DNA from 4 places in the Neobacillus sp. D3-1R genome. Region 1 is predicted to be linked to each of the others. Evidence: predicted binding sites of a transcription regulator. Region 1 holds the regulator's gene; each other region holds the start of a gene.
The links. Region 1 encodes Rex, which represses fermentation and respiration genes when NADH is low (regulators of the CRP and FNR family bind a similar motif). Its sites were predicted from a motif close to TTGTGAAATATTTCACAA; they were not measured.
Positions count from the first base shown of each region.

Region 2: qoxA (cytochrome aa3 quinol oxidase subunit II) is a predicted target of Rex. The motif match lies at 1,562-1,579, and genes of this name have one in related genera.
Region 3: pflB (formate C-acetyltransferase) is a predicted target of Rex. The motif match lies at 2,806-2,823, and genes of this name have one in related genera.
Region 4: ACSBPO_RS02655 (DUF438 domain-containing protein) is a predicted target of Rex. The motif match lies at 4,805-4,822, and genes of this name have one in related genera.

Region 1 covers NZ_CP197471.1:42,926-50,669, reverse strand. Annotated here, with positions in the region: gene ACSBPO_RS00315 (hypothetical protein) at 282-491, opposite strand; gene groL (chaperonin GroEL) at 721-2,352, opposite strand; gene groES (co-chaperone GroES) at 2,407-2,691, opposite strand; gene ACSBPO_RS00300 (CPBP family intramembrane glutamic endopeptidase) at 3,003-3,737, shown strand; gene ACSBPO_RS00295 (YdiK family protein) at 3,756-3,959, shown strand; gene ACSBPO_RS00290 (redox-sensing transcriptional repressor Rex) at 3,982-4,632, opposite strand; gene moaC (cyclic pyranopterin monophosphate synthase MoaC) at 4,670-5,164, opposite strand; gene ACSBPO_RS00280 (ABC-F family ATP-binding cassette domain-containing protein) at 5,306-7,231, shown strand; gene ACSBPO_RS00275 (putative bifunctional diguanylate cyclase/phosphodiesterase) at 7,288-7,744, opposite strand, start outside.
Region 2 covers NZ_CP197471.1:1,768,860-1,776,603, forward strand. Annotated here, with positions in the region: gene qoxB (cytochrome aa3 quinol oxidase subunit I) at 1-482, opposite strand, end outside; gene qoxA (cytochrome aa3 quinol oxidase subunit II) at 472-1,458, opposite strand; gene ACSBPO_RS08980 (hypothetical protein) at 1,993-2,412, shown strand; gene ACSBPO_RS08985 (NUDIX hydrolase) at 2,428-3,045, shown strand; gene ppc (phosphoenolpyruvate carboxylase) at 3,127-5,889, shown strand; gene ACSBPO_RS08995 (methyl-accepting chemotaxis protein) at 6,089-7,744, shown strand, end outside.
Region 3 covers NZ_CP197471.1:2,594,820-2,602,563, reverse strand. Annotated here, with positions in the region: gene pflA (pyruvate formate-lyase-activating protein) at 1-443, opposite strand, end outside; gene pflB (formate C-acetyltransferase) at 512-2,740, opposite strand; gene ACSBPO_RS13305 (hypothetical protein) at 3,089-3,541, opposite strand; gene ACSBPO_RS13300 (response regulator transcription factor) at 3,724-5,187, shown strand; gene hutU (urocanate hydratase) at 5,429-7,090, shown strand; gene hutI (imidazolonepropionase) at 7,103-7,744, shown strand, end outside.
Region 4 covers NZ_CP197471.1:526,142-533,885, reverse strand. Annotated here, with positions in the region: gene ACSBPO_RS02675 (SEC-C metal-binding domain-containing protein) at 1-24, opposite strand, end outside; gene ACSBPO_RS02670 (alpha/beta hydrolase family protein) at 451-1,269, shown strand; gene ACSBPO_RS02665 (histidine kinase) at 1,357-1,551, opposite strand; gene ACSBPO_RS02660 (MFS transporter) at 1,632-2,975, opposite strand; gene ACSBPO_RS02655 (DUF438 domain-containing protein) at 3,477-4,709, opposite strand; gene ACSBPO_RS02650 (hypothetical protein) at 4,871-5,551, opposite strand; gene ACSBPO_RS02645 (glutaredoxin family protein) at 5,682-5,927, shown strand; gene ACSBPO_RS02640 (CBO0543 family protein) at 6,063-6,575, opposite strand; gene ACSBPO_RS02635 (GNAT family N-acetyltransferase) at 6,880-7,419, opposite strand; gene ACSBPO_RS02630 (GNAT family N-acetyltransferase) at 7,576-7,744, opposite strand, start outside.

The sequences.
Region 1 (7,744 bases):
TTATTGTGAGCTTCTACACCTTATTTTTGTTGACTTAGATCCTTTTACACCTTAAGTCAAAACCAACAAAATTTAACATATTCATTTACAAATAATGCTTTAATGGTGGAATGAATGAAAAGGTTTATTAATAAACCTTAGATAATTCTGTTTATATTACGATGCTAAAATTTTATTAGGGGAAAAAACCTTATTCAACAAGGAACATTACATTTTTGAGTGTTAAAGAAAAAAGGGAGTCTTAAACTATATGGTTTTGAAACTCCCTCTTCCTATTTCCTTTATTCATCAATAAACCCATCAATCTTTACGTCTTCTTTTCCTCGTTTTACCTTGTGTGCTGGATTGTTCTTAAACACTTCACCTTCAACCATGTAGTTTAGAAATGGCCTAATCCTCATAAGTTTTGTGTTAATTGTTCCCGCTTGATTCCCTTTCTCTTGGCTCTCCCATAAATATTGTTTAATGTGACTGTAATTAATGTCTTTCACATTACTACCTGTTATCAATGCACTAGTAATTTCTTATGTTTGTCTTGGTTGTGTTCTTGAAACGCCTGTCATCCAAAAAGTCTTGAAAAGCAAATTTTAACAACATAAAAAGACTACCTCCTTGTAATTAGGAAGTAGTCTATACTTTAGACAAAAATCATTTACATGACTAGTTCACAAAATGAGTGAAAAACAGTATTAACTATTTCTCAAGATGAAGGCTTAAAGCCTACATCATGCCGCCCATTCCACCCATGCCGCTCATGTCAGGCATGCCGCCTTGACCAGCTGGTTCTGGCTTGTCAGCCACAACTGCTTCAGTTGTTAAGAACATTGCAGCAACGGATGCAGCGTTTTGTAATGCAGAACGAGTTACTTTAGTTGGGTCAACGATACCAGCTTCGATCATGTTTACCCACTCGCCAGTAGCAGCGTTGAAGCCTGTTCCAACTTCTTCACGCTTTAAGCGATCAACGATAACAGATCCTTCTAGACCTGCATTGTGAGCAATTGTGCGAACTGGTTCTTCCATTGCACGAAGTACGATATTGATACCTGTAGCTACGTCGCCTTCAGCTTGTAATTGAGCAACTTTGCTGTATACGTTTAGAAGAGCAACCCCACCACCAGATACGATACCTTCTTCAACTGCAGCACGAGTTGAGTTTAGAGCATCTTCAATGCGAAGTTTGCGTTCTTTTAATTCTGTTTCAGTAGCAGCTCCAACTTTGATTACCGCTACTCCACCTGCTAATTTAGCAAGGCGTTCTTGTAATTTTTCACGGTCAAATTCAGAAGTTGTTTCTTCTAATTGAACACGGATTTGGTTTACACGAGCAGAGATAGCTGCCGGCTCACCAGCACCTTCAACAATTGTTGTGTTTTCTTTCGTTACAACCACTTTAGAAGCGCGTCCTAAAGAAGCGATTGTTGCAGACTTAAGGTCACGGCCTAACTCTTCAGTGATCACTTCACCGCCAGTTAATGCAGCGATATCTTCAAGCATTGCTTTACGACGGTCACCAAAGCCAGGAGCTTTAACAGCTACAGCATTGAATGTTCCACGAAGCTTGTTTACTACTAAAGTAGCAAGTGCTTCACCTTCTACGTCTTCAGCAACTAGTAATAATGGTTTACCTTGTTGTACTACTTGCTCAAGAACTGGCAGGATTTCTTGAATGCTAGAAATCTTCTTATCTGTAATTAAGATATATGGATTGTCTAAAACAGCTTCCATTTTATCAGAATCAGTTACCATGTATGGAGAAGCGTATCCACGATCAAATTGCATACCTTCTACTACATCTAATTCAGTTGTGAAGCCTTTAGACTCTTCGATTGTGATAACACCGTCGTTACCAACGCGTTCCATTGCTTCTGCGATTAATTGACCTACTTCTTCATCAGCAGAAGAGATAGCTGCAACTTGAGCGATAGAAGCTTTGTTCTCAATTGGTTTAGAAATTTCTTTTAATTCATTAACAGCTGCCTCAACTGCTTTTTCGATACCTTTACGGATACCCATTGGGTTCGCACCAGCAGTAACGTTTTTCAAACCTTCACGAATCATCGCTTGAGCTAAAACAGTTGCTGTTGTAGTTCCGTCCCCAGCAACATCATTTGTTTTGCTTGCAACTTCAGCAACAAGCTTAGCACCCATGTTTTCGAATGCATCTTCTAATTCGATTTCTTTAGCGATTGTTACACCATCATTAGTGATAAGTGGAGAACCGAATTTCTTTTCAAGAACAACGTTACGACCTTTTGGTCCTAAAGTAACTTTTACTGTATCTGCAAGAGCGTCAACCCCGCGTAACATCGCGCGACGTGCTTCTTCACTAAATTTAATTTCTTTTGCCATTAGTAAAACCTCCCTGATTTTTTAATGTCTATTATGAAATCTCAGTGGTATTTATTAACCTACAATAGCAAGAATATCGTTTTCACGGATAATCAAGTATTCAGTACCTTGATACTTAACTTCTGTACCAGCATATTTTGAGAAGATAATGCGGTCTCCAACTGAAACCTCTAACGCAACACGCTCACCATTCTCAAGAACTCGGCCAGTACCTACAGCAACAACCTTTGCTTCCTGAGGCTTCTCTTTCGCAGAATCCGGTAAAAGAATACCGCTTGCAGTTTTTTCTTCTGCCTCAACAAGCTCAATGACAATGCGATCTCCTAGTGGCTTTAACATTAAAAATAACCTCCTCAATAAATTATGTAATTTTTAATTTATTAGCACTCTCTAGTCATGAGTGCTAACACATTTTATATATTAATGAATCTTCATTTGTTTTGCAAGTATCATGCATAAAATTTTCAAAAGAAAATCTCGACGAAATTAGACAAGGTTTCTATGCCTATTCTAGACACAACTATATAAGTATAAGCCTGTGTCTTTTCTTTTATTCTTGATTATGATGAAATGAAGTAGTTCTAATTGATACAAACGGTCTTTTATGCGTAAAATGTAATTGTAGAGTAGAAGTAAAGGAGATCAAACCGTTGAAAAAAGAATATTGGATTATCATCATTGTCTACATCGGCATGCAATTTTCCAGTGTTTTAGGGATTCCGCTCCTCACACTAACAGGAAAATTTTTAGGAAATACCCCTGCCAACTGGAAAATGGTTTATGTATCTTATTGGCTCCTCATTAGTTTTTCTATCACGACACTGATTGTACTTTTTATTTTAAGAAAAGAAATGAAATCCGATCAATTAGATAGAAGCCATACGATGTCATTTCAAAGGTCCTTGCTTTGGGCTTTCATCGGTATTTTCTTAGCCCTAATTTCACAATCGCTTGCTGCAAATATTGAAAATATGCTTGGAATTAAAATGGGTTCGGAAAACACGAAACAAATTATTAAGATTATTGAAACGTTCCCTCTTGTGATTATTGTTAGTTCCGTATTAGGACCTATTTTAGAGGAAATCGTCTTTCGAAAAATCATCTTTGGTTCACTTTACAAACGTTTTAATTTTTTCCTATCTGCCCTTATCAGCTCGGTTATCTTTGCATTAGCCCACACAGAGCCTGAACATACACTGCTTTACTCGGCTATGGGCTTTACCTTTGCCTTCCTATATGTAAAGACGAAACGAATCTGGGTTCCCATGTTTGCCCATGTAGCCATGAATACATTTGTTGTGTTAATTCAATCTGTTTTCAAAGAAGATATCGAAAAAATGATACAAGAAGCGGAAAAAGTTCAAAGCTTTATTTCATTTTTTTAAAATGATTTGGAGGATTTTATGAGATATTCACCTTTTGGCTCCGGCATCCTATATATTTTGCTAGGTAGTTTATTTACGTATTTTGCTATTCAAAATGTCCAAGAGGATGGCTGGGGCTTTTTCTCTTATCTATTAGTCATTCTTGCTACATTTGACGTAGGATCAGGGATAAAAATGATCGCCATCCATTACAAACTCAAAAAAACATTCAAAAAAAAATGAGTCCGCCTAATGGACTCATTTTTTATTCCTCTTCATCTGTCGAGTAATGTTTTAAGAAATAGATTAACGATTGTAGTTCGACTGCTAAATCAATATGGTGTACCCGAATAGAATTCGGTACATCTAATCGTGCTGGTGTAAAATTTAATATTCCTTTTACATTTGCGTTAACGAGTTTATCGGTAATACTTTGGGCAACAGGAGCTGGGACCGTAAGAATGGCTACTTGAATGTCTGACTTTACGATGATTTCCTCAAGTTCATCCATATGATATACCTTGACATCTCCGATGGTTGTCCCCACTTTTCCTTTATCTACATCAAACGCAAGTTCAATTTTAGTATTATTATTTTTTAAAAAATTGTAGTTTAAAAAAGCTGTTCCCAGGTTTCCAACACCTATGAGAGCCACTTTGGTTAATTCATCTTGGTCCAAGGTTTTTGAGAAAAAAGATAATAAGTAATTAACATTATATCCATAGCCCTTTTTCCCCAAGGCACCAAAGTACGAAAAGTCTCTTCGAATCGTTGCGGAATCAACTTTTACCGCCTCACTAAGTTCAGCTGAAGAAACACGCTGCTTTCCAGATGAATGTAAATTTTTTAAAAATCGATAATATAACGGCAATCTCTTTGCCGTCGCTTGTGGTATCTTCATCGTTTCATTATTCATTTACCATCCCATCCCCTACCTTGACTATTTATAACGTTTATTTAACTGGTTCAATCCTCTTAAAGTCACCATTTTTGCCGCCTGTTTTTTCGACAAGGAAGGTTGGTCCAATGACCATCCCTTTATCCACCGCTTTGCACATATCATAAACGGTTAAGGCACAAACGGATGCAGCTGTGAGCGCTTCCATCTCCACTCCCGTATTTCCTTTGGTTTTAACAGTAGCATAAATATGTAATATATAATCATCTTCCACGGCTTCCCAAGAAAAAGTTAAATCAATTCCTGTCAGCGGTATCGGATGACACATCGGAATAATGTCCCATGTCTTTTTGCAAGCCATGACGGCTGCTACTTGTGCGACAGCTAAGACGTCTCCCTTTTTCATGGTCTGATTGGTAATTCTTTCATAAATCTCTTTATTTAATCGAATACTAGATTGAGCAACAGCCGTTCGCACGGTCTCTGGCTTATTACTGACATCTACCATTTTTGCTCGGCCTTCTTCATTAAAATGCGTAAATTCTGCCATTTGATAGCTCCTCTCTCATTTAATATACACCATTTTTATCCTACTTGTTAAGACGATTGTAATTTTCTTCACATATATTACTGATGATTGCCGATACCATCAGATTAGGATACACTTGGTGTAGGTAAGAGGTGAATAATGATGATTTTATTACAAGTAAATCAACTATCAAAACATTTTGGTGCTGAAACTATTTTATCGAATATAAAGCTAGAAATTCAAACTCGAGATCGGGTAGCCCTTGTTGGACGAAACGGTGCGGGTAAATCGACTCTTTTAAAAATCATCTCTGGTCAAATGAGCTTTGATTCTGGAGATATTATAAAACCAAAAGAAGTAACCATTGGTTACCTCGCTCAAAATACTGGACTAGAATCCAGTCTCTCCATATGGGAAGAAATGCTGACAGTCTTTATACCATTACAACGAATGGAAAAAGAACTGCGCCTTCTTGAGGAAAAAATGTCCGACCCTTCTGTTTTAGAAGATTCTCTTCAATATGAACGTGTTTTAAAGGAATATGATATCCTTCAGGTTAAATTTAAGGAATCCGGTGGTTATCAATACGAGGCAGATATTCGTTCTGTTCTTCATGGATTGAACTTCCAGACCTTCGACTATAGCACCAAAATAGCTACCTTAAGTGGAGGGCAAAAAACAAGACTTGCCTTAGGGAAGCTACTTTTAACAAAGCCTGATATTTTAATATTGGACGAGCCTACTAACCATTTAGATATCGATACGTTGTCTTGGCTGGAACAATACTTACAAACCTATGATGGAGCCATTCTGATTGTCTCGCATGACCGTTACTTCTTAGACAAAGTGGTCACACAGGTATATGAAATGTCCCGCCGACAAATTCAAAAATTTGTTGGAAACTATAGCTCCTATCTCGATCAAAAGGCTGAGCAATATGAAAGAGATTTGAAGTTATTTGAAAAACAGCAGGATGAAATTGCAAAATTAGAGGATTTCATTCAAAAGAATTTGGCAAGGGCATCTACCACCAAAAGAGCACAGTCTCGTCGAAAAAAGCTTGAAAAGATCGAACGGATGGACCGTCCAAAGGGAGATGAAAAATCGGCTTCCTTTAGCTTTGAAATAGAGAGGCAAAGCGGAAATGAGGTTCTTCATCTAGAAGACTTAACGATCGGTTATCAGAACGATGCGATAGCCAGCCATCTTTCCTTACGATTAACTCGTGGTGAAAGCGTTGCTTTAGTTGGTCCAAATGGTGTTGGGAAATCTACTCTATTAAAAACAATTATTGAAAAACTTCCTGCTATATCAGGAGGAGTTCGCTTCGGTTCGAATGTAACGATTGGTTACTATGACCAGGAACAAGCTGAACTATCTTCCAATAAAAGAGTGTTAAACGAATTATGGGATGAGTATCCTTTAAAACCAGAAAAAGAGATCAGGACCATCTTAGGTAATTTCTTATTTTCAGGTGAGGATGTCCTTAAAATAGTATCCACTTTATCAGGTGGAGAAAAAGCGAGACTTGCTTTAGCAAAGCTTATGATGGAGAAATCCAATTTGCTGATTTTGGACGAACCTACGAACCACTTAGATTTAGACAGCAAAGAGGTTTTAGAAAATGCTTTAATTGATTATCCAGGTACCATCTTGTTTGTTTCACATGACCGATATTTCATCAATCGTATTGCCTCAAAGGTTCTTGAATTAAGCGGAGATGGTTGTACGGAGTTTCTCGGAGACTATGATTATTATCTAGAGAAAAAAGAAGAAATGATTGAATTACAAGCATTGGAGCAACAGAATAACGCTCCGGGAATGAATGCTACGGATAAAGTGGAAAAAAACAATTACCAGCAGGATAAAGAACAAAAGAAATTAGAACGACAACGAAAACGTAAGCTAGAAGAAATTGAGGAAGGCATTTCTCAGCTTGAAGAGAATATTGAACAATATGAGCTTCAATTATGTGACCCTGAAGTTTTCCAAGACCACGAAAAGGTTTCGGAAATTCATACGAAAAACGAGCAGGCAAAACTTGAATTAGAAGGCTTAATGGATGAATGGGCTGAACTAGCAGAATAACTTCCTATGATAACAAAAAAGCACGCCATAAATGGCGTGCTTATTCTGTATATCCCTTAAAGTAATTTTTCTAGTTCTTCTGCTGGCAGTGGTTTGCTAAATAAAAACCCTTGCATAAGGGTGCAATCTTTTTGTAGGAGATACTGTTTTTGATAATCTTCTTCTACCCCTTCAGCCACTACTTTTAAACGAAGACTTCGCGCCAAATTAATAATTGCTTCTACTATTTCTGAATTGCTGAAATCTGAATGGATTTCTTGGACAAATGATTTATCAATTTTTAATGTGTCAATCGGCAATGATTTTAAATAGCTTAAGGAAGAATATCCTGTTCCAAAGTCATCAATCGAGACTGAAACTCCATGTTCTTTAAGATTCTCAAGAGCAAAGATGACCTCTTTCGAATTTGTCAGCAACGTACTTTCTGTTATTTCAATCTCAAAGTATTTCGATTCTAATTGTGAATCTTGTAGAATTTCTTTCACTTGAGCAGCGAGCTTTTCTGGATCTAGA
Region 2 (7,744 bases), 1.7 Mb from region 1:
GAACCACCGATAACAAACGATATATTAAATAGCATGGCACCGCTAAAAAATAGCCAAAAGCTTAAGGCGTTTAATTGAGGAAAAGCCACATCTCTTGCACCAATCTGTAAAGGGATAACAACGTTCATCAAACCAATTAACATAGGCATCGCCATGAAGAGAATCATGATGACCCCGTGAGTTGTGAAAATTTCATTATAATGTTGAGCATCTAAAAATTGCATTTCTGGACGTGAAGTTTGGACTTTCATAAGTAGTCCGTCCATTCCGCCGCGGAAAAACATTAATACCGCGGAAAGAATATACATGATTCCAATTTTTTTATGATCAACCGTTGTTAGCCATTCAGTCCATAGCCAATTCCACTTTTTAAAATAAGTGAGTCCAGCCACAATACCGAACATCGTTAAAAGAATGGCAATTTGGGAACCGAGAATGAGAGGATCACCAGTAATAAAAAATTCATTCCATTTAATGCCCACTATGTCCACCTCCATTGGATTCTTCCTCTTGCATGTTGTGTCCTTCATGGTCACTAAGTTTACCATCTACTTGCTCTGGATCCTCGAATATTTGTCCAGGGTAACCGTGACCGCGATATAATTCAGGGTTTGTGTAGTCTTTTGAATTCATTTCAGCATGATTCACCCATTCAAGATGAGTATTTGAAAAAGTCATACGACCAAGATGGGTTGGTTTAAGTAATTCGTTATATTCTTTTTCCGTCAACTTTGGAGCTGTTTGCTTTGCTTCCTTTACCCATTGCGTAAACTCATCGTCTGTTTGAGCAAGGACTTCAAATTCCATCCCTGCATAACCTTTTCCATTAAAGTTCGTATTTCTACCAAGATAAGAACCAGGGTTATCAGCAAGGAGGATTAATTCTGTTTCCATTTTATTCATGGCATACTTTTGTCCACCTAATGCAGGAACCCAAAAGGATTGCATGGTACCAGCAGAAGTGAGTTTAAATTTAACAGGTGTATCTTCTGGAATATTTACATAGTTTATCGTTTCAATACCTTGTTCGGGATAACTGAAAATCCATTTCCAATCCGCGGCCGTAACATTAATTGTGATTGGCTTTTTATCTTCATGCCCAACTGGGACTTCTTCTAATGAATACAAGGTCTTAACCGTTGGAATAGTTAAAGCGACAAGAATTAGGATTGGAATTGCTGTCCAAATTATTTCTAATACCATGCTACCGTGTTCTTCAGGTGGCTCATAATCTTTATTTTCTGGTCTTTCTCTATATTTCCAGATAATGTAACCAAACAAGGAGAAAACGACAACCACTACAAGTAGCATCCAAATAAGAGACCAGTTAATAAGGTCCATAATACTTCTTGCAGCTGGTCCTTGAGGTTCAAAAACGACCATATTGGTTTCACAGCCTGCAAGCATGGATAGTGATAATACTCCTACAAGCCAGACAAAAAGTTTTTTCGATTTCATGTTGCAACTCCTTTCAGTTAAAAACAAATTATTTAGTAGAATAATAAATTGTTCAAAGATTGGACAAAGTTGAAGGTATTATTGTTCAATCATTCACATACTTTTGTACATTTGTTCACAAACTTGAACAAAAAGGAAGTAGTGAAAACCGCTATGTATTAAGTTTTCACTACACGTATGATGATAACATACCTTCTCGAAATTAAATGTGACAAAATTAGCAAGGAAGAATTTGGAAGTTTGCAAATGAGGATTTCTGTATTTTCTTTAACGTTATTTCTATGTGTGAATAATATTTTTAGAGTTAATCTTGTAAAAATTTACAATTTTTCGCGAGAGAAGTGAGAGATTCCGACAGGAACAATGATTATTTTACAAACATAATTTTGTTTATATAATTCGTAACAATTTAGACAAAATTATATGAGTTAGATAAGAATGGCTTTTGATTAGATGTTTTTAAAAAAGTGAAATCGATGGAAATCAACCTATTATTATTGGTATGATTAAAGAAAAAATATTGGGGTAAATAGGATGCATACAAAACGATTATTAGGTTTTATTTCAGGTTATTTTAGCATGTCAATATTTTTACATAGCATAAAAGCTTATGCTATGGGTGTACAGCTCCAATCAGCAGGGGAAAGAATAGGAGCTGTAGGCACTGGTTTAGTTATTCTTCTTCTTATCATGATCATTTTAAAAAAATGGTTCTCTCCATCCTTTTTTCACGGTTTCTTAGTAGCAACTGGTCTTTTTTTAAGTTTTGATATAGTCGTATTTCATTGGTTTTTCCATTTACATAGAATTACTAGTGGTCCTGAAGCCAATTGGTTAGAGCCAATATTTGTAGTATTTGGTATAGCTTTATTCTTTTATGGATTAAAAAGGGAAAAAACAACAAAGCTTTATCAAGAAACAGCTGTGAATGAAAATGTCTATAGTGCTAAATAAGGTGAGGTGTTGCTTATGGATATAAAGAAAGTCCAATCTATATTAGAAAGTCATCAGCCGAAAATTTTGGGGAGTGAGAGTTTTTCTAGATTTGCTATCTTTCTACCGTTAATTCAGAAAGAAAATGAAATACATGTACTTTTTGAAGTTCGTTCACATCAATTAAGGAGACAGCCAGGAGATATCTGTTTCCCAGGTGGAAGAATGGATCCGGATGATAAAATAGAAAAATTTACAGCCATTCGAGAGACAATGGAAGAATTAGGTTTAAATCGTGAAGATATTTCAGACGTGTTTCCATTGGATTATCTCGTTTCTCCTTTTGGAATGATGGTGTTTCCATATGCGGGTTTCATTAAACAAGAAAAGTTTCGACTAAATAAGGCTGAGGTAGAAGAAGTATTTACTGTTCCTCTATCTTTTTTCATAAAAAATACCCCAAGAATATATCGGGTAAACTTTAGAGTTGAACCTGAGGAAGGTTTTCCTTATGAATTATTAGTTGGAGGAAAAGACTATAATTGGCGTGCCAGACAAATGGAAGAATACTTTTACCTTTATGATAATAGGGTAATTTGGGGATTAACAGCTAGAATTTTATTCCACTTTATTGAGATCATTAAAAACAAATGATGGATTTTACTACACTAAATAGTTAAAGATATGTTATATTATTTAAATATTCTAAAATCTTATCAGGGAAGGTGATACGATATGACGACAGAAATGAAAGTAAACGACAGCAGCCTTCCGTTACGACGGGATGTTAAAATGCTAGGAAATATACTTGGTGAAATCCTAGTTTATCATGGGGGATTAGAACTATTTAATAAAGTAGAAAAAATTAGAGAGATGTGTAAAGCTCTTCGAAATCAAAATGATGATGTAAATTATTTAGCACTAAAACAAGAAATCACAAATCTTGACCCCAATCTCAGAAAACAAATCATACGAGCGTTTTCTGTATACTTCCACTTAATCAATGCTGCGGAACAAAATCATCGAATCCGTCGTAGACGTGAATATCAATTAAAATCAGATGTGAATGTACAGCCAGGGTCTATAGAGAGTGCGATATTTTCCCTCCAGGAAAATAAAATAAGTTCAGAGATATTACAAAATGTCTTAAATACAATATCTCTTGAACTGATTATTACTGCGCATCCTACGGAGGCAACAAAGAGATCCATTCTTGAAATTCAAAAGAGAATTGCGGATATTCTTAAAAGCTTAGACAATCCACTAATTTCAAAAAAAGAACGCCAAAAAATGGAGGAGAGCTTGTTTAATGAAGTGACCGTTCTTTGGCAAACAGATGAATTGAGACATACAAAACCAACTGTTATGGATGAAGTGAAAAATGGTCTCTATTATTTTGATCAAACTCTTTTTGATGTTCTACCAGAAATTCATCAAGAGGTGGAAGATTCACTTAAAGTACATTACCCTGGACAGGATTGGAAGGTACCTCATTTCCTGCGTTTTGGTTCATGGATTGGTGGGGACCGTGATGGAAATCCAAATGTTACACCAGAGATCACATGGGAAACGCTAAATCGTCAAAGAAGACTAGTATTAAAAAAATACAAAGTCGTATTAGTTGAATTAATGAAACGTTTTAGTCACTCGTCAACAAGAGCAAACGTTAGCCAAGAACTTTTCTTATCCTTAAAGGAAGATGAAGAAAAATATTTATCTATAGATCAACGATGGCCAAATGAAATAGAGGTGTATCGCCGTAAATTTGCCATTATGATAGAAAGATTAAAGCAAGTAGGTAATTCAGAAATAGGTTATTCTTCAGCCGATGAATTTCTTCAAGATCTATTAATGGTCCAGAGAAGCATCTATCATCACCATCCAACCAATCATGAATTGAAAATGCTCCAAAAATTTATTCGTCAAGTTCAACTATTTGGTTTTCATTTGGCGACCTTGGACATTCGTAATCATAGTGGTGAGCATGAAGCTGCCATTGCAGAAATTTTGCGAAAGGTTGGAATCACTGATAACTACCCAACCCTATCTGAAGACGAAAAATTAGATCTGTTACAAAATATTTTAAAAGACCCTAGACCACTGTTACTTTTACATGAGGATTACTCAAGGGAAACACAAGAGATGATAAAGGTATTTCAACTGATTAAAAAAGCACATCAAGAGTTTGGGAAACGGTCTATTTATGTTTATTTAGTAAGTATGACTCAATCTGCAAGTGATTTGCTTGAAGTGTTAGTGCTTGCTAAAGAGGCCGGTATTTACCGCCTTCATACGGATGGAACAGTTGAAACGGATTTAAATGTTGCGCCATTATTAGAAACCATTGATGATTTAACTGCTGGCCCAAAAATTATGGAAACTCTTTTTCAAATGCCTGTTTATCGGAAGCATCTGGAAAAGTTAAATGACCAGCAGGAAATTATGTTAGGTTATTCAGATGGAAGTAAAGATGGAGGAACCTTAACGGCTAATTGGAAGTTATATAAGGCACAAATGGAAATCCACGCCATGGCGAAAAATTATAAAATTAGCCTCAAATTTTTCCATGGAAGAGGGGGTTCTTTAGGTCGTGGAGGCGGTACCCTTCAAAGAAGTTTACTATCTCAACCGGCTGAAACATTAGGGGATGGTGTGAAAATTACAGAACAAGGTGAAGTATTATCTTCACGCTATCTACTCGAAGATATTGCTTATCGAAGTTTAGAACAAGCTACTTCAACGTTATTAAAAGCATCTGCTCATGTTTTAAAAGAGTCGGAACAAGGTCGTATTCGTGAAGCACGTTGGGTAGATGCGATAGAAGAAATATCAGCTGTTTCTTTAACAAAATATCAATCTCTTGTCTTCCAAGATCATGACTTTATAACTTATTTTAACCAAGCAACCCCATTGAAAGAACTTGGTGAACTTAATATTGGATCACGTCCTATGAGTCGTAAAAATAGTGCGAAATTTGAAAACTTAAGAGCGATACCTTGGGTATTTGCCTGGACACAAAGCAGGCAGTTGTTTCCTGCTTGGTATGCAGCAGGTACTGGACTAGATAGTTATGCTTCAAAAGGTAAAGAAAATATAAAAATTCTACAAGAAATGTATGAGCAGTGGCCATTTTTCCGTTCAACGATTGATAATTTACAAATGGCATTAATGAAAGCTGATATTACAACTGCAAAAGAATATGCAGCCCTTGTAGATGATCAACAAGTCGGGGAGAGAATCTTTAACAATATAGTGGAGGAATACAATAAAACGAAAAAGGTCCTTCTAAAAATAACGAAGGATGAAGAATTATTAGATCAAACACCTAATATTAAAGACTCCGTTCATCGTAGAAATCCATACGTAGATCCGTTAAATTTTATACAAGTCGAACTAATTAAAGAGTTGCGTAAATCAGATGAACCAAATGATGAATTATTAACTCAAGTCTTATTAACCATCAGTGGAATTGCTGCAGGATTAAGAAATACGGGTTGATCAAGTATGTACAAGTAATAAATTACCTTTGTAAGAAGTTAGAGCTACTTATGTGGCTAGAGCTTCTATCAAAGGTTTTTTTTTGGAAGAATATTGGTTTATTGGTGAAATTTATTATGTGAAATATTAAAAAAAGTCAGAAAATGCCGATATAATAGAGAGGATTATATTATTTCTATATGAAGGGGACTTTTTTAACATGAAAAAAAGCCGTTTTTCTGTTCGGAAAAAATTATATGGTGGCTTTCTCATTGTCATTATCTTTACCGCTATTTTAGGTGGTGTATCAAATTGGAGTATGACAAAAATGAATGAGAAGTCAAAAGAAATCAACCAAAATTGGATTCCAAAAATCGAAGTTATTAATCATTTGAATTTTTTAATAGACCATATGAAAACGTTGGAGTACTCCTATATTTTACAATTAAGTCCTAAAAAACTTGCTTCACTGGAAGAAGATATGAAAAAAACAGAAGAAGTGATTAGTCAAACATTTGGAGAATATGAAAATAGCCAAATGAGTAGTAAGGAGAAAAAAGAGTTTAAGGAATTAAAACAAAAATGGAATGACTATGAGTCAGTCCATAATGACTTATTAAACCAAGGGAAAGATGTTGATATTATTTATGGAGCTAATAATGGGAATGGTTTAGCCATTTTTGAGACGATTGAACAATCTGAGCTTGCGTTTGCAAATATGCAATCAAATATAGATAACCTGTTGAAAATCAATAAGGAAGGTACAGTAAAAGCCAGCTTGCAATCAGAAAGTAGCTTCAAAGTTGGAAGTTTGATAAATTTTGTTTTACTTGTTTTAACAGTTGTAATTGGATTTGGTATAGCATTTGTTATAGCAAGGATTATTTCAAGACCTTTGGGATGGGTAACAAAGAATCTACATCAGGCTGCAAGTGGGGACCTTACAATGGACCCAATTTCAGTAAAAAATAAGGATGAGATAGGGGTTTTAGCGGAATCGTTTAATATAATGGGCACAAGTCTTGCGAATTTGATCAGGCAAATTCGGGGAAATACTGAGCTTGTAGCAGCTTCAACTGAACAACTACTTGCCAGTTCAGAGCAGAATAGCTATGCTACTGAACAAATTTCTTCCTCTATTCAAGAAGTGGCGATTGGGTCTGAAAGACAGGCTCAGTATTCTTCGCAGGCCAATCATGTTGTTTTAGATATATCCAAAGGAATGGAGCTAGTTTCGAAATCCATTCAACAAGTTGTTGAGTTAAGTCTATCTGCCAACCAAAAGGCGATGTCCGGAAATAGTATTGCCCAAGAGACTGTTAGTCAAATTAATCAAATTCATCAGCATGTTGAACATACCTCTACTATTGTTAATCATTTAGGAGAAAGATCCAATGAAATAGGGAAAATTGCCGAAGTGATCTCTCAACTATCAGCTCAAACCAACTTACTTGCACTTAATGCTGCAATTGAGGCAGCAAGGGCAGGGGAACATGGGAAAGGATTTGCTGTTGTAGCAGATGAAGTAAGGAAACTAGCTGAACAATCTAGCCATGCAACTGAATCCATTCGTCAAATTATCCAGCAGATACAAGAGGAAATGAGTGAAGTAGTGAACTCGATGAAGCAAGGAAATATTTCGGTACAATCAGGAATTCAAAATGTGAATCAAACGCAAAAAGCCTTTAAAGAAATCGTTGACATGGTAGGTGGTATTTCTGCACAAACAGAGGAAGTATCATCTGTTGTTGAAAAAGTATACTCAGGTACAGAAGGAATGGTACAAGTAATCAATGAAATATCAACGATTTCGATTCAAGCGTTAGGGAATACACAAAATGTTGCCGCTTCTGCAGAGGAACAAAATGCTTCAATG
Region 3 (7,744 bases), 2.1 Mb from region 1:
GGCATTCCAGTAAGCTGTATGTGTTTCTTTCGATTAATATGTTTTAAATCGAGTAAGATTAAATCCGTATATTGAAGGAGTTCTGCCAATTGTTCTTGAAATAGTTTTGCATTTGAATAGCATCCGCCAGAAGAATCAATCGTTGTATGAATTCCTTTCTTTTTACATTCCTTAAATAATTCGATTAAAAACGGTAACTGTAATAAAGGCTCGCCGCCACTAACTGTAATACCGCCACCGGAAGACTGAATAAACGGGAGATAAGAAATTAAGTCATTCATGAGTTCGGAAACAGACATTTGCTTACCAGTCCCAATCTCCCATGTATCAGCATTATGACAAAACTGACAGCGTAAGAGACAGCCTTGTGTGAAGACAACATAACGAATTCCTGGTCCATCAACAGTTCCTAAAGTCTCGATAGAATGTATATTTCCTAGCATGATAGTAATCTCCCTTCGATTGGGAAGTCTCAATGGAAGGGGAGACCTCGATCCCTTAATTAATGGTTTTACAAAGATTCATGGAATGTACGATTAATAACATCCATTTGTTGTTCCCTCGTTAATTTAATAAAGTTTACGGCATAACCAGAAACCCGAATGGTTAATTGTGGATACTTTTCAGGATGTTCCATGGCATTCAATAAAGTTTCACGATTAAATACGTTTACATTTAGATGATGCCCCGCTTTTATTGCATACCCATCTAAGATAGAAACAAGATTACGAGACTGACTCTCTTCTTCTTTCCCTAATGCCTTTGGAACAATGGAGAAAGTATTAGATATGCCATCCAATGCAGATTGATAAGGAAGCTTTGCAACAGAAGAAAGCGACGCCAAGGTTCCTTTTGTATCACGACCATGCATTGGATTAGCTCCAGGGGCAAATGGTTCACCTGTACGTCTTCCATCAGGAGTGTTTCCTGTTTTCTTTCCATACACAACATTAGAGGTAATGGTTAAAATAGACATCGTATGAATAGATTGACGATAGGTTTGGTGCTTGTGCAGTTTTTTCATAAATCGTTCCACTATATCAACGGCAATGCTGTCTACCCGATCATCATTATTACCGTATTTAGGAAATTCACCTTTTGTTTCAAAGTCGACAGCGATTCCATTTTCATCACGAATAACCTTTACTTCACCATATTTTATAGCGCTTAAGGAATCGGCTACCACACTTAGTCCAGCAATCCCTGTTGCCATCGTTCTTACTATTTCGGAATCATGCAAAGCCATTTCGATACGTTCGTAGCTGTATTTATCATGCATATAGTGGATGATGTTTAGAGTATTAATATATAAATCTGCAAGCCATTCCATCATTTGCTCAAATTTTGTCATGACCTCATCAAATTGTAATACTTCAGAGGTTATTGGAGCAAAATCAGGACCTACTTGGATTTTTAATTTTTCATCTATTCCACCGTTGATAGAATAAAGCAGTGCTTTAGCTAAGTTTGCTCGAGCCCCAAAAAATTGCATTTGTTTACCAATTTCCATGGCAGAAACACAACAGGCAATCCCGTAATCATCCCCATATTCTGGACGCATAATATCATCATTTTCGTATTGGATTGAGCTTGTTTTAATTGACATTTTTGCACAATATTTCTTAAATTTTTCTGGTAACTGTGTGGACCAGAGTACGGTTAGGTTTGGTTCTGGAGCAGGTCCAAGGTTGTCTAATGAGTGTAAGAAGCGGAAGGACGTTTTGGTTACTAGTGAACGTCCGTCTAATGCCATTCCGCCAATTGATTCTGTTACCCAAGTTGGATCACCGCTAAATAATTCATTGTAATCAGGAGTCCGTGCAAATTTTACTAGACGGAGCTTCATGATAAAATGATCTACTAATTCTTGTGCTTGTTCTTCCGTTAAGGTACCGTTTTGTAAATCTCGTTCAAGATAGATATCAAGGAAGGTGGAAACTCGACCTAGGCTCATTGCTGCCCCATTTTGTTCTTTAATGGCTGCTAGATACCCAAAATATAACCATTGAAATGCTTCAAGAGCATTTTTAGCAGGTTTGGAAATGTCAAAACCATAAATGGTACCAAGCTCTTTCAATTCAAGAAGTGCCCGGATTTGTTCTGAAATTTCTTCACGAAGGCGCATATTTTCTTCAGTCATTACTTTACTTGTTGAAACAAGATCTTTTTTCTTTTCATTTATTAAAAAGTCAACACCGTATAAAGCCACTCGACGGTAATCACCAATGATTCTGCCGCGTCCGTATGCATCTGGCAGACCTGTAATGATTCCCGCTTTTCTTGCCAGCATCATTTCATCTGTATATGCATCAAATACGCCTTGATTATGTGTTTTTCTATAGTCAGTAAAGATCTTTTCAATATCTTCACTTAATTGATAACCATATGCTTCACAAGCTGCTTTAGCCATTCTAATACCACCGAACGGTTGTAGTGAACGATTAAAAGGCTTATCAGTTTGAACTCCTACAATTTTTTCTAAGTCTTCATTTAAGTATCCTGGGCCATGGGAGACAATCGTAGATACGGTTTCAGTATCCATTTCGAGAACTCCGCCTTTTTCTCTTTCCTGTATTGTTAATTCCATTACTTGTTCCCATAGTTTAGTAGTTGAAGGGGTAGCTGATGCTAGGAAACCCTCATCACCTTCGTACGGTTCCATATTTTTTAAAATGAAGTCTCTAACATCGACCTTTTTTGCCCATGTTCCAGTAGTAAAACCAATCCATTGATTATTCATTGTTGTACACCTCGTATATATAACAGATTTGATATTTTTATCTTATATCTTATATAACAGATGATAAGTGAAAAACATCACAAATAATAGATGGTTTAGCCTAGTATTTGTTAAGATATTGTGAAAACAGGGTTAATTCACACTTTGGACAAAAAAGTATGGATTAAGGAATGAGCGGTTTTGAAACTGTATTATAAAATAATCGCATTTTTTGAAATCTGTTATATATATTAAGAGAGTTGATTTGGATATTATTAATATACGAAATAAGGGAGATTAATAAGGTTGTTACTATTTTTATAGTAAAAAAATGAAACAGGAGTTTGTTCTCCTGTTTCAGCTTTACTTCTAATCGACGACAATATACGCAATCATTGGTCCATTTGTTGTTTTGTCAGCGTGTGTGTGACAAATTAGACGATACGTGCCTTCCTTGCTAAATTGAAGGGGGACAATTGTTTCTTCCCCTTTTTTGACAGTACCTTTAATAGTAGTACCTTCAATCGTAAATGGATGCTCAATTCCATTTACTCCGTAAATAACAAGATTAACTTTCTCATCCTTTTCCATAAAAATAGTACCAGGATCCCAACGATAAGCTTCGATTTCGTTCCCTTTTTCTGTCTTAGCTTTAAATTCCCCAGTTACCATATGGATTTCTCTCGTATTTGATTCGGCTTGAGTTTTAAAAACAGGTACATTAGCTGACCTAAAAATAAACCAAACGGAAGCTGAGATGATCGTTATTCCAACAAGGAAAAAAATAAATAATGATCTCTTTTTAAGAACTAAAAATGGCATTTTCTTCACCTCCAATCATGTGATGTTTAGGAAGCCTTCAGGTGATTATTCTAGAAATCGTAGAATGGATGCTCGTCTACTTTATCTATATGCATAATGATGGAGGAAACTTGTCTGTTTTTTCTGAAATAATCTTTACAAAACCTAGTGAAAAGTTAATATGAAAGTTAGGGGGTGAAAACTTGGTACATGTATTGATTGCTAACAGAGAACGGTATGAAACGACAGGGATGGAATGGTTATTAAAATCAAATGATGCCTCTTTATCAATTGAGCTGGCCTTTACTATATCTGAGCTTCTAGATAAATTAGAAAGTTTTCCAGTTGATATTCTAATCTTAGAAATGGAGCTTCTAACCCCATTAGAAAACAAAAATTTAAAGAAATGGTTAAAGGTATTAAATCCAAAAGTGGTTGGTTTAACATTAGAAGCAACATTCGAAACGGCTATGAAGGCAATTGACATAGGAGTAAAACCGTTGCTGCTAAAACCAGTTTCACCTGAACAACTGCAACGAAATATTCAATACTTAGTAAGAGAAATAAAATCCAAGCACTCTTTGAATCCAATTGAAAAAAAATCTGAAAATAGAATAGACATCACTCAGATATTTAATGATAATTTAACTTCTGCCAAAGATTTTGTGTTTTTAGGTTTTAAAACCGAGGAAAGAGGATGTATCAAAAAGCTGACTACTTTTCTAAAAAATTACTCTTTTAAAATGGATGTTGAATTTTATTCATTATCGGATTCGATTATTGGGATTTCAAAATTAAATGAAGATTCTTGGTATGAAGAATCTCAAAGATTATTACGAGACTGGCAATTGTACGAGCCTGAACCTATTTCTATTGTCGTATATCTTCCTACAGATAAAAATTTGTCTATACATGAACGGTATATTGAAACAAAGAAAATGCTTGAAGTTACATTTTTTATAGGGTTTAACCAGGTAACCCAATATGCAGAGGAGATTAAATGGCAATTCATTGATCCTTTCCTTACTTCTAGTGAGCAAAAGCTTTGGATAGATTTTTTAAATCATTCTAATTTAACAGGGATTCGTGAATGGTTGTATAAAGAATTTCTTCACCTAGCAACACCTTATCCGGACCCTGGTCTTATACGAATACGGATAACGAGTATACTTGCCCAAATTCGCAGATATATGAAAGAGAATTCTATATTTATAGAACTTGAAAGTGACTATCTTAATTTGTTCAATCAGGTTTTATATTCAACGATCATATATCGCAATGTTCAGGAATTAATTATATTTATATCCAAGATTTTTAATTTAAAGGAACAAATGAGTGAACATAAAAAGGATTTAATCGGAAATTGTATAGACTATATTCATACCCATTATTGGAATTCCCAATTAACCTTGGAGGGAGTGGCTACTCTCCTGAATCGAAACCCTACTTACTTAAGTAGTATATTTGTACAAAAGACAGGAAAAACGTTTAGAGAAACATTGAATGAAGTTCGAATAAATAAAGCAATTAAACTATTAAATGAAACCGAAATGTCAATAAAAGAAATTGCAAGGTTATGTGGATTTACACATCAACAATATTTCACAAGAGTGTTTCGGCAATTGACAAATATGCCACCTAAACAATTTCGGAACCATAATTCCTAGTTAGATGATGGCTGTTTAACACATTAAAGCGTCGGGGGTCAGACCCCCGACGCTTTAATGTGTTAAATTGAAAAATCTAAAAAATCTTTAAAAACATAAGAAAATTATAAAAAAATAAAATTAAAATCTTAGTTTATTACTATTAAGTTAACAAAATTATAAAAATTCAATAAAATATTACATACTTAAATGAAAAAAATCATCTTACACTATTAATATATTTAGAAACGGAGGGATAGAAATGAAAGCGGATACAAAGAGAGTAATCAAAAATTATACTGGAACAGAATTGCATACAAAAGGCTGGATTCAAGAAGCTGCTTTAAGAATGCTGATGAATAATCTAGATGAGGAAGTAGCGGAAAGACCGCATGATTTAGTCGTTTATGGTGGAATTGGCAAGGCAACTCGAAATTGGGATTGCTACGACGCAATTGTGGAAACCCTAAAAAATTTAGAAAATGATGAAACACTATTAGTCCAATCAGGGAAGCCTGTTGCTGTTTTTAAAACACACACAGATGCACCTAGAGTCTTACTAGCAAACTCAAATCTAGTACCTGCATGGGCAAACTGGGAAACTTTCCATGAGCTTGATAAAAAGGGCTTAATGATGTATGGCCAAATGACAGCAGGAAGCTGGATTTATATTGGCAGTCAAGGGATTGTTCAAGGAACATATGAAACATTTGCTGAATTAGCACGTCAGCATTATTCAGGTACATTAAAACAAACCATCACCTTAACAGCAGGTCTTGGAGGTATGGGTGGAGCTCAAACGCTTGCTGTCACGATGAATGAAGGTGTATGTATAGCGATAGAGGTGGATGAAACAAGAATTCAACGTCGTTTAGATACAAAGTACTTAGATGTTAAAACTGATTCATTAGATGAAGCTATTCAGATGGCGAAGGAAGCGAAGGCTGCTGGGCGTCCATTATCAATAGGTCTATTAGGAAATGCGGCAGAGCTTTTACCATTAATGCTTGAAAAAGGCTTTATACCTGATGTCCTAACAGACCAAACCTCTGCCCATGACCCATTAAATGGATATATTCCAGTTGGTTATAGTTTAGAAAAAGCAGCTGATTTACGAAAGTCGGAACCAGCAGAATATATAAAACTTTCTAAACAAAGTATGGCAACTCATGTTAAAGCAATGTTAGAGATGCAAAAGAGAGGTGCGATAACTTTTGATTATGGTAATAACATTCGCCAGGTAGCGAAGGATGAAGGAGTAGCATCAGCTTTTGATTTTCCTGGTTTCGTTCCTGCCTATATTCGACCATTATTTTGTGAAGGAAAAGGTCCTTTCCGTTGGGTAGCGCTGTCAGGTGACCCGGAGGATATCTATAAAACAGATGAAGTTATTTTAAGAGAATTTGCGGACAATGAGCATTTATGTAAATGGATAAAAATGGCGCAAGAAAAAATTCAATTCCAGGGTTTACCTTCTCGAATTTGCTGGCTTGGCTACGGGGAACGTGCCCGATTTGGAAAAATCATTAATGACATGGTGGCAAAAGGTGAATTAAAAGCTCCAATCGTCATTGGACGAGACCACTTAGACTCTGGATCAGTTGCTTCTCCTAATCGTGAGACAGAAGGGATGCTAGATGGAAGTGATGCTGTTGCGGACTGGCCAATTTTAAATGCGATGATCAATGCGGTTGGTGGTGCTAGCTGGATTTCCGTACACCATGGCGGTGGTGTTGGGATGGGATACTCTCTACATGCTGGAATGGTGATTGTGGCCGATGGTACGGAAGCTGCAGAAAAACGTTTAGAAAGAGTATTAACAACTGACCCAGGGATGGGAATTGTTCGACATGTGGATGCAGGCTATGATTTAGCCATAAAAACAGCAAAAGAAAAAGGCGTAAATATACCGATGATGAAATAAGGGGGATTTACTTTGCAACGAAGACCGCTTTTTATTGAAAATGCTGACCAGCTAATCACATTACAGGGCCATTCGGATCGACCTGCAACACATAAGGCCATGAGCGAATTATCTATTATCGAAAAAGGAGCTCTATGGATTGAAAATGGGGAAATAATTGCGATTGGAACAAGTGAGGATCTTAGAACAAGATATCATTCTAAATTAGAAATAGCAGACGTTATTGATGCAACTGGTAAGGTTGTTCTTCCTGGCTTAGTTGATCCTCATACTCATCTGGTGTTTAAGGGTACTAGAGAAGAAGAGTTTAATATGAGACTAAATGGTGCTACCTATATGGAAATCATGAACGCTGGAGGTGGAATTCATTCTACTACTTCCAAAACAAGGGAAGCAAACGAAGAGGAACTTTTTTCAGAGAGTATCAAGCGATTAGATAAGTTTCTTTTGCATGGTGTAACGACCATTGAAGCCAAAAGTGGTTATGGAATGGATTGGGAAACGGAATATAAACAATTAAAGGTTGCTAAACAACTGGATGAAAGTCATCCGATTGATGTGGTAAGAACTTTTATGGGGGCTCATGCCGTCCCAAAAGAATATAAAGAAAATCCCGATGCATTTGTTGAATTAGTTATACATGAAATGCTACCA
Region 4 (7,744 bases), 480 kb from region 1:
TTCTATTTTTTTCAAAAATGACAATGCCTTTTTCCTCCTTGTTTCCTTCTTACTAATCATGATAACCAAAAATAGTATCTCAGGCATAATAAATTTCACTTTTTACCAAACTATTAAAACAACTCATTTTAGATCTTCTGTTTACTTTTACAAATAAATGGCGGTCATTTTTAAAAAAATATTGAACTTCATTACATAAAATGGTATATTTTGAAAAGTTAGGAAATTTAATTATTTAAGGAGGGGATTGTTGTGTCGTATATAAAATTTCAGAGCAAGTTGACGATGGTATCTACAATCCTTTACATTTTTTCTTTTAATCATTAATAAACTAAGTAGATTAAAGACTATCGTAATGAACGTAGTCTTTTTTTATTGATTGTATTTATTACATCGTCATTCTTCCTAACCATGCTCTGATGTTTTAAGCAAACGAAAGGGATGGTTTTTATGAATAGGAATTTAACTGACGGACAGATTGTTTCCATAGTATCGATGAAAACGAATCAAAAGTATGAGGAAAAAGTGGAGTCATTCCGAATTGAATATTTAATTGATGGTTATCGGGTTATTGGTTTTATAGTAAAACCAAAGAATACCGATAACGGCCCCTTACCAGTACTCATTTATAATCGTGGAGGCAATAGAGAATATGGTAAGATCGACGAAGAAAGGTTAGAACGATTAGCTTCCTACGCAGCCAGAAATTATGTTGTCCTTGCTACTCAATACCGTGGTAACGATGGTGGAGAGGGTAGTGAAGAATTTGGAGGAGCAGATATTCGCGATATATTTGCAATGTCCTGGTTAGCCGATACACTACCATACGCTGATTCCAATCGAAAAGTAATGTTTGGCCATTCTAGGGGCGGATTAATGACTTATATCGCTATAAAACTAGGTATTGATATAAAAGCTGCTGCAGTTGTAGGTGCTCCGAGTAATTTATTACGAGAGTCACTCCCTTTTCCAATGGATCAGATTCATGAAGAACTTATCGGAAATAAGGTTGATGAACGAGAAAAATTTATAGCGAGGTCTGCTTTATTCTGGCCAGATAAAATAAACATCCCTATATTAATATTACATGGAGATAACGATAATAGAGTACACGTTGAAGATTCGATAGAATTATCCAAATTACTCGAAGAACACTCTAAGATTTACAAGCTTGTCATCTATCCAGAAGGTGACCATAGATTATCAAACTACCAACAGGAACGTGATAAAGAAATATTTGAATGGTTTGATCACTATTTAACCTACTAGCTATTTTTTTATATTTAAAAATGAAGCCCTAACTCCACTGGAAGTTAGGGCTTCTATTTATGAGGCAAGAACTTCAAGTCCTTTTTGTTATTTACCTCTCACCTTTTTGTCTCTTTCTTCTAATGTAAACATTAGATAAGCGATTCCACCTGATAAAAGGGCCGCACCTATAGCTATGATCCATCTTATTAGAAGGGCTATTTCCGAATAATCTTTATTCAGCATCCACATCGCCAGGATGGCTACAAGGATCATAATGGGAATAACGGTTAACTTTTTCAAAGCCAAACTTCCTTTCCTTACATATCGACTAAGATAACTGTTTCAATTTTAACAAAAAAGGATGCTTAAAAGCACCCTTTTTAACTGATTTTACTTTGTGCTACCACTGAACTCTCTTGGTTGCCTGGAATAAAGAATGAAGTTAGCACAGCCAAAATACTTCCGAAGAAACCGAAAATAAACAAATGATGGATGCCCTCCATAAAATTCGCTCCACTTGTTAAGAGTGCTCCCATAATCGTCACTCCGATAGCGGTACCTGTGTTTCGGCAAAACATGAAAAACGAAGTAGAAATTCCTTTTTCATGAGCCCCAACAAGCTGTTGAACACCAATGATTCCAACTGTACTCAATAACCCAAAAGATAGTCCTTGAACAATCATCGCCAAGAATACATACCAGAAACCATGGTTATCATTCAATAGAACCAATAGAATGCCTGAAAGGAATAGCAAGACATTCCCAATCATTAACAATGGTCGGTATCCGTATTTTAAAATCCATTTTCCTGCTGGAACTGCCACAACCATCCAGCCAATCGCCGTACCTAGAAGAGCCACCCCACTCATGAAAAGCGATAGGTGTGCAATATTCTGTAAAAATAACGGAATGTAACTCGACGTTCCAAATAGAGCGACTGTCCCTAGGAAGGAATTGATATTAATCCAAGTAAATGTCTTATTTTTAAACATGGACAGTGGGACAATAGGTGATGTATGCTTTTTCTCGAAAAAATAAAATCCTATTAAGAATAAAGCTCCAATCACACCGAATAATAGTTGATTTTCTTCAAGCACCGTCACTAAAAGAAGGAAAGTGATACCAACTGCAAATAATAGAGCTCCAATATAATCGACCTTTGCTTTCTTTGGCTGATACTTTTCTTGGTATGGTAAAAGCGTCAACAATGCAATGATACAAATAGGTAAATTAACAAAGAAAATCCATCTCCATGTCATAACCTCAACAAAAAATGCTCCTAGTAAAGGCGCAAGGACAGCAGATAAGCCCCACATACCGGTAAACAAAGCTTGGATTTTTCCTCGTTTTTCAACAGAAAAAAGGTCTCCTGCAATAATCGCTGGAAAAGGCATCATAAATCCGGCACCTATTCCCTGAACCGCGCGGAAAATAACTAACTGAATCATACTTTGTGATAACCCGCAAAGAAGTGACCCGAATAAAAAAAGGATAATTCCAGATGCAAAAACTCTTTTTCTTCCGAATAAATCAGAAAGTCTCCCTGCTACAGGGGAAAGAATGGTACTCGCAATCATATATGACGCGAAGGACCAAGCATATAAATCAAATCTTCCTAACTCTTTTGCGATAATCGGCATCGTTGTGTTCATAATTGTGGTATCCATCGAGGCCACCAGCATCGCCAGAACAATGCTAACCATTACGGTCGTTCTACTTTTCATTTTTCTTAACCCCCATAATTTTTCCAATAAGCAATTTTACTCCATGGAAGGCATATCTGTCACTTAGGAAGATTGGGCTTTTTTATAGCTTGCACTTCGGTGGTAAAAATAAACAGGTTTTTGTTAGGTGGGGTTTTGGGGAATGAGGCTGGGGAATGGGTGCGGTTGATAAGTTGCTGGTTTCGGTTGATAAAACTTGAGTTGCCGGTTGATAAATTCCAAATTTCGGTTGATAAAACTTGAAATGCGGTTGATAAGCCACAGTCTACACTAAAAATCCAATTAAAAAGCGAACAGCACATTGACTGTTCGCTTTCTTTTTTATGATAAAGCTGTTTTCGTATAGTTTGTGGTTTTCGTAAAAATCCCTAAAGCCGGATTTTTACAGGCTCTCTTAATAAATGATCAGCTCTTTTCTTCATTTCCGTATGAGTTTAACACCCTATATCGAGAAATGCCTATTTATTAATCTAAAAAAGCAACAAAGGTTCAGAAAAGAGCCTATGATAAAATTCGTTTTTCGCCTTCAATGGCTTTAATCGGGTCAATATTTTGCGTGAATTCAAGAGTTCCAATGTATTTTCCATTCTCATCACGAACTGCGAAGTAACGGATATAAACATATTTATCACGGAACTTAATCCAGAAGTCCTCGCTATCTTTTTTACCTGATTTAAAATCCTCCAATAGCTCCTCCACGACATGAACACTTCTTGGGGGATGACAGTTTTGCACTGTGCGGCCGATAACGGCTTTAGTGCGTGCAAATATTCGTTCTTTTCCATGGGAGAAGTAACGGACGACATCTTCATGGTCAATGAAGGTAATATCAACCGGTAGATGATTTAGAAGCATCTCCAATTGTTTAAGTGATAGTATCCCCGTTTCCATTTTTATATAACCTTCAGAGATTGCTTTCTCATCTAGATGATTACGGTCAGGTTTCCACTCCGCTTCTGGCCCTGTTAAGCAAAAGCCAATTTCATCGCTTTCGTGGGCAATTTTCACCCACTCGTCTTCCGTCAAATTTTTCAACGCCATCGGAAAAAGAATGTTTTCTTCGCGATACACCATGGCTAATACTTCATCCATTACATAATGGATTACATGGATAACTGCTTTTTTATCGCCTTGGTAATGGGTTAGTTTTTGCTTAGCGTCCTTGATGGCATCGCGGATAAAATCGTCGATTCTCCACATATTGTTGGTTGGTCCATAAATTCCGTAATTTTCAAGATATGGAAAAATCAAATTCTCTTTACGGCTAAAATGCTTATCGATATCTAATAAAAGATTCATATCACTCAATAGCTTGTAGACATTCTCAGGTGTATCCTCTTTTTCAAATTGTTCTAAGTTAACTTTCACGCTCAATTGAACTAATTTTTCCAATTCCCGGTTCTCTAACTTAAAGGTATGTACCGGGTGCCCAGGCTGGTCTTCGGGGCCAGCAGTTGAATGGATTTCTTCCTGAATTGTTCCTTTAAACATTTCGGTGTGAGCTGCATATATTCGTTGCACTTCTTCATTAGAAATTCCATCGTTTTCTAAAAAATCATGGGAAAGTTGAGCAATTTCATCCACCGTAATTTTTCCAATGAAAGCATTGAAATGAGCTTTTACCTCGTCGATATTTCTCCCGTTATGAAGATCTTGAAAAACTTGTCTTATATTAGCCATTCGATTTGTTTCTGTATATAGTTGTAGTTCACGATTATTAATCATTTCACTCATAAGAATTCTCCTTCGCTGTGGAATGAGAACCTATTAGTTCTCACAATTAAAATAGCATTTTTTCAAAAGAGAATTAGTGATATACATCATTTGAAAGGTGTAAAACTTAACATTGTCATGAAATGGACAAAAAAAAGCAGAGACTTGGGCTCCACTTCACGTTACTCCTTGTTTTTAACAAATTGCGAGATAAAAATAGTTCTTGTGTTTTCGTCTGTTAATTCCCCACTAATTATCTCAATCAATAATAAATTAAAGCCTTCATAGGATAACTGGTCTGAAGGTGGAGACAATTTTCTAAGATGATTTTCCTCTAACAGATAGTATTCTCCTGGTAAACCGATACCTTCTTTCCATCCAGATGATCTCAATTTAACGTCTTTCTCATCCCTGATAAACACCTTTTGTTGGTTTAGGATTTGAAGTCTTTTAAAAAATTCATTGGCATTCATTAATCCTGGATATTGAAACCAATCATTCACCGTTTTTTTCGTAATAATCACTTTTTTCTCATCCTGACAAGATCGACAACTATTATATTGATAAATCGTATATTTATTTTCCTTTTGCATAGCCAAATTAAATCTTACCTCTTCAATGTCTCCATCCTTTGTTAGGTAAACATTGAAATCCTCTATTCTGGCATCATCAGAAGTGCCACTATTGATTTCTAACTCTTCTTTGAACTTTTCCCAATCTTCTTCTATATTTAATTGATAGATATTATCTTCAGAAAAAAATCGAACTTGCGGTACATTTACCACATTAAAATAATATAATGCGTAAGCTATTGCTCCCAATACAATTAGTATTATCAACATATAGGTTCTTTTTTGTTTCAAACCATCACCCCCGGATGTTTCATTTTCATTGTAGCATAACAATTCCAAACATTCCCAATGTATAAGTCATGAACCGTGTAAAAATAGAAAAACTAAGATACAATAGTGGCAAACACAAATGGAGGTTAGAATGATGAAAAACGTCGTTATTTATACACAAGAAACTTGCCCGCCATGCCATGCGGAAAAACTTTGGCTAAAAGAGAACGGAGTGGAGTTTGAGGAAAGAGATATTCGCAAGGATGATCGTTACATGCAAGAAATTATTGAATTAGGAGCTTCCGCTACCCCCGCAACGGTTATTAAAGATGAAAATGGTCAAGAAGTCGTAATGGGCTTTGACCAAGAAAAATTAGCAGAAATTTTAGGACTATAAAAAGATAGGTGTCCTCCTCATTTGGAGCTGACACCTATTTCTTTTTCTGCCTCCATAAAAAGAGTGCCATTCCAATATAAACCCCAAAGAGAAGAATAAAGAACACTGGTGTAGAAAGAGACATCGGCATTACCCCTACTTCAATTCATGCAAAGCTGGATGGAAGAAATACAATAGAATGATGATGATAGGTATGGATATCATCATCGCAAAAGCCGGTCTTTTATAATGCAAACGTATAATGACAAAAGAAATAACGTTAAACAATAGGGACCACCAACCATTCCAACCATTTTCATATACAAATAGCCCCTTTTTCGTAAAAATCCATTCAATCACAGAAAAATAAGCAACCCAAATTCCGATATAAAAGTACTTCTTCCTACCTTTTGGGAAATATTGAAGATACATCATGATCACAACTGGGAGTATAAATAGCGAGAAGGCAATTTCTATTATTGTATGATTGAGCCAAGAAACCGTAACCGCTTTATATCTCCATAAGGTATGTTGATAAAAGATGAAATTATATAGTAGGTTACAAATTATATAGTACTGAACAGTCGGATAGAATTCCTTCCACCGTTTCCAATCGATAAAAACCTTTGCAAAAAGAATATAAACGACCATGACGATTAATAAATACATGTAATATAATTCCCTTATACATTTTTATCTTCATTTTCTCCAAGTTTTCTTTGTCTAATCAATTGAAATTATTACTTTCGTGTTTACACGATTAAAAATAGCCATAACAAAGGGATTGCCCTCTACAGGAGCAATCCCTTTTCCATTTAATCAAACGTTTGTTTAGTTTTTTTAGTTGATAAACCTCACTAATTTCAGTTTATCAACCGAATTTCGAAGTATATCAACCGGAATCAGCATGTTATCAACCGCTTTTTCGGATTTATCAACCGTTTTAAAAATTTATCAACCGCAGACACCAAAATTATTTTACGTACTCGTCCTTCATTAATCCCAACAAATGATTGTCGTGATACTGTCCATCGAAAAAGAGGTCATCTCGTAAAGTACCCTCTAGCTTGAATCCTAGCTTTTCGTAGGCAGCAATTGCACGCGCATTGAAGGCATATACATTAATACTAATTCTGCGTAAATTTAATGTATTAAACATATAATCGATAATTAATCGCAAAGCTTCCGTCCCATATCCTTTACTTGTATACTGTTCATCTGTAATAGCGATTCGGAAACTTCCCTTTCTTTCGCGATGTTCGATATCAACGATGGCTAAGTCACCAATGACTTGATCGTTTTCTTGTAAACAAATTAATAAATCGATTCTGCTATCATTTTCATTCCATTTATTGATCGCATTCTCCAACATTTCTCTTGTTAAAAAGTCTGTTGTTCCTGTTAATCTTCTAATATTAGGGTTTGAGACAGCTGCTAAATAATGATCCACATCCCCCTGCTCCACTCTTCTTAAATAAACACGATCGTTCTCTAAATACTTAATAATTTCCATATAGATTTTCCCCCGTTAATTTAAATAAACTATATAGTCGGTTTTCTTATTAATCAGTATAATGCACAAAACCACTTTTTTCCAACAAAAACTCCACCATCTCAATTTTAAAAAGCTTGAGAGAATCCTCCCAAGCTCCACTCACCTTACTTGAAACTAAACTCTTAGCCGATAAGCCTTTACCACAATCCCATCCTCCAATGGTACAAAGTCAAATTGGGGGATGTGTTCAAATCCGAGTCCTTCATATAACCGAATGGCATCTTTCATAAATTCTGCTGTATGTAACCCAATGGAATGGTAACCTGTTGCTTTCGTGCGATAA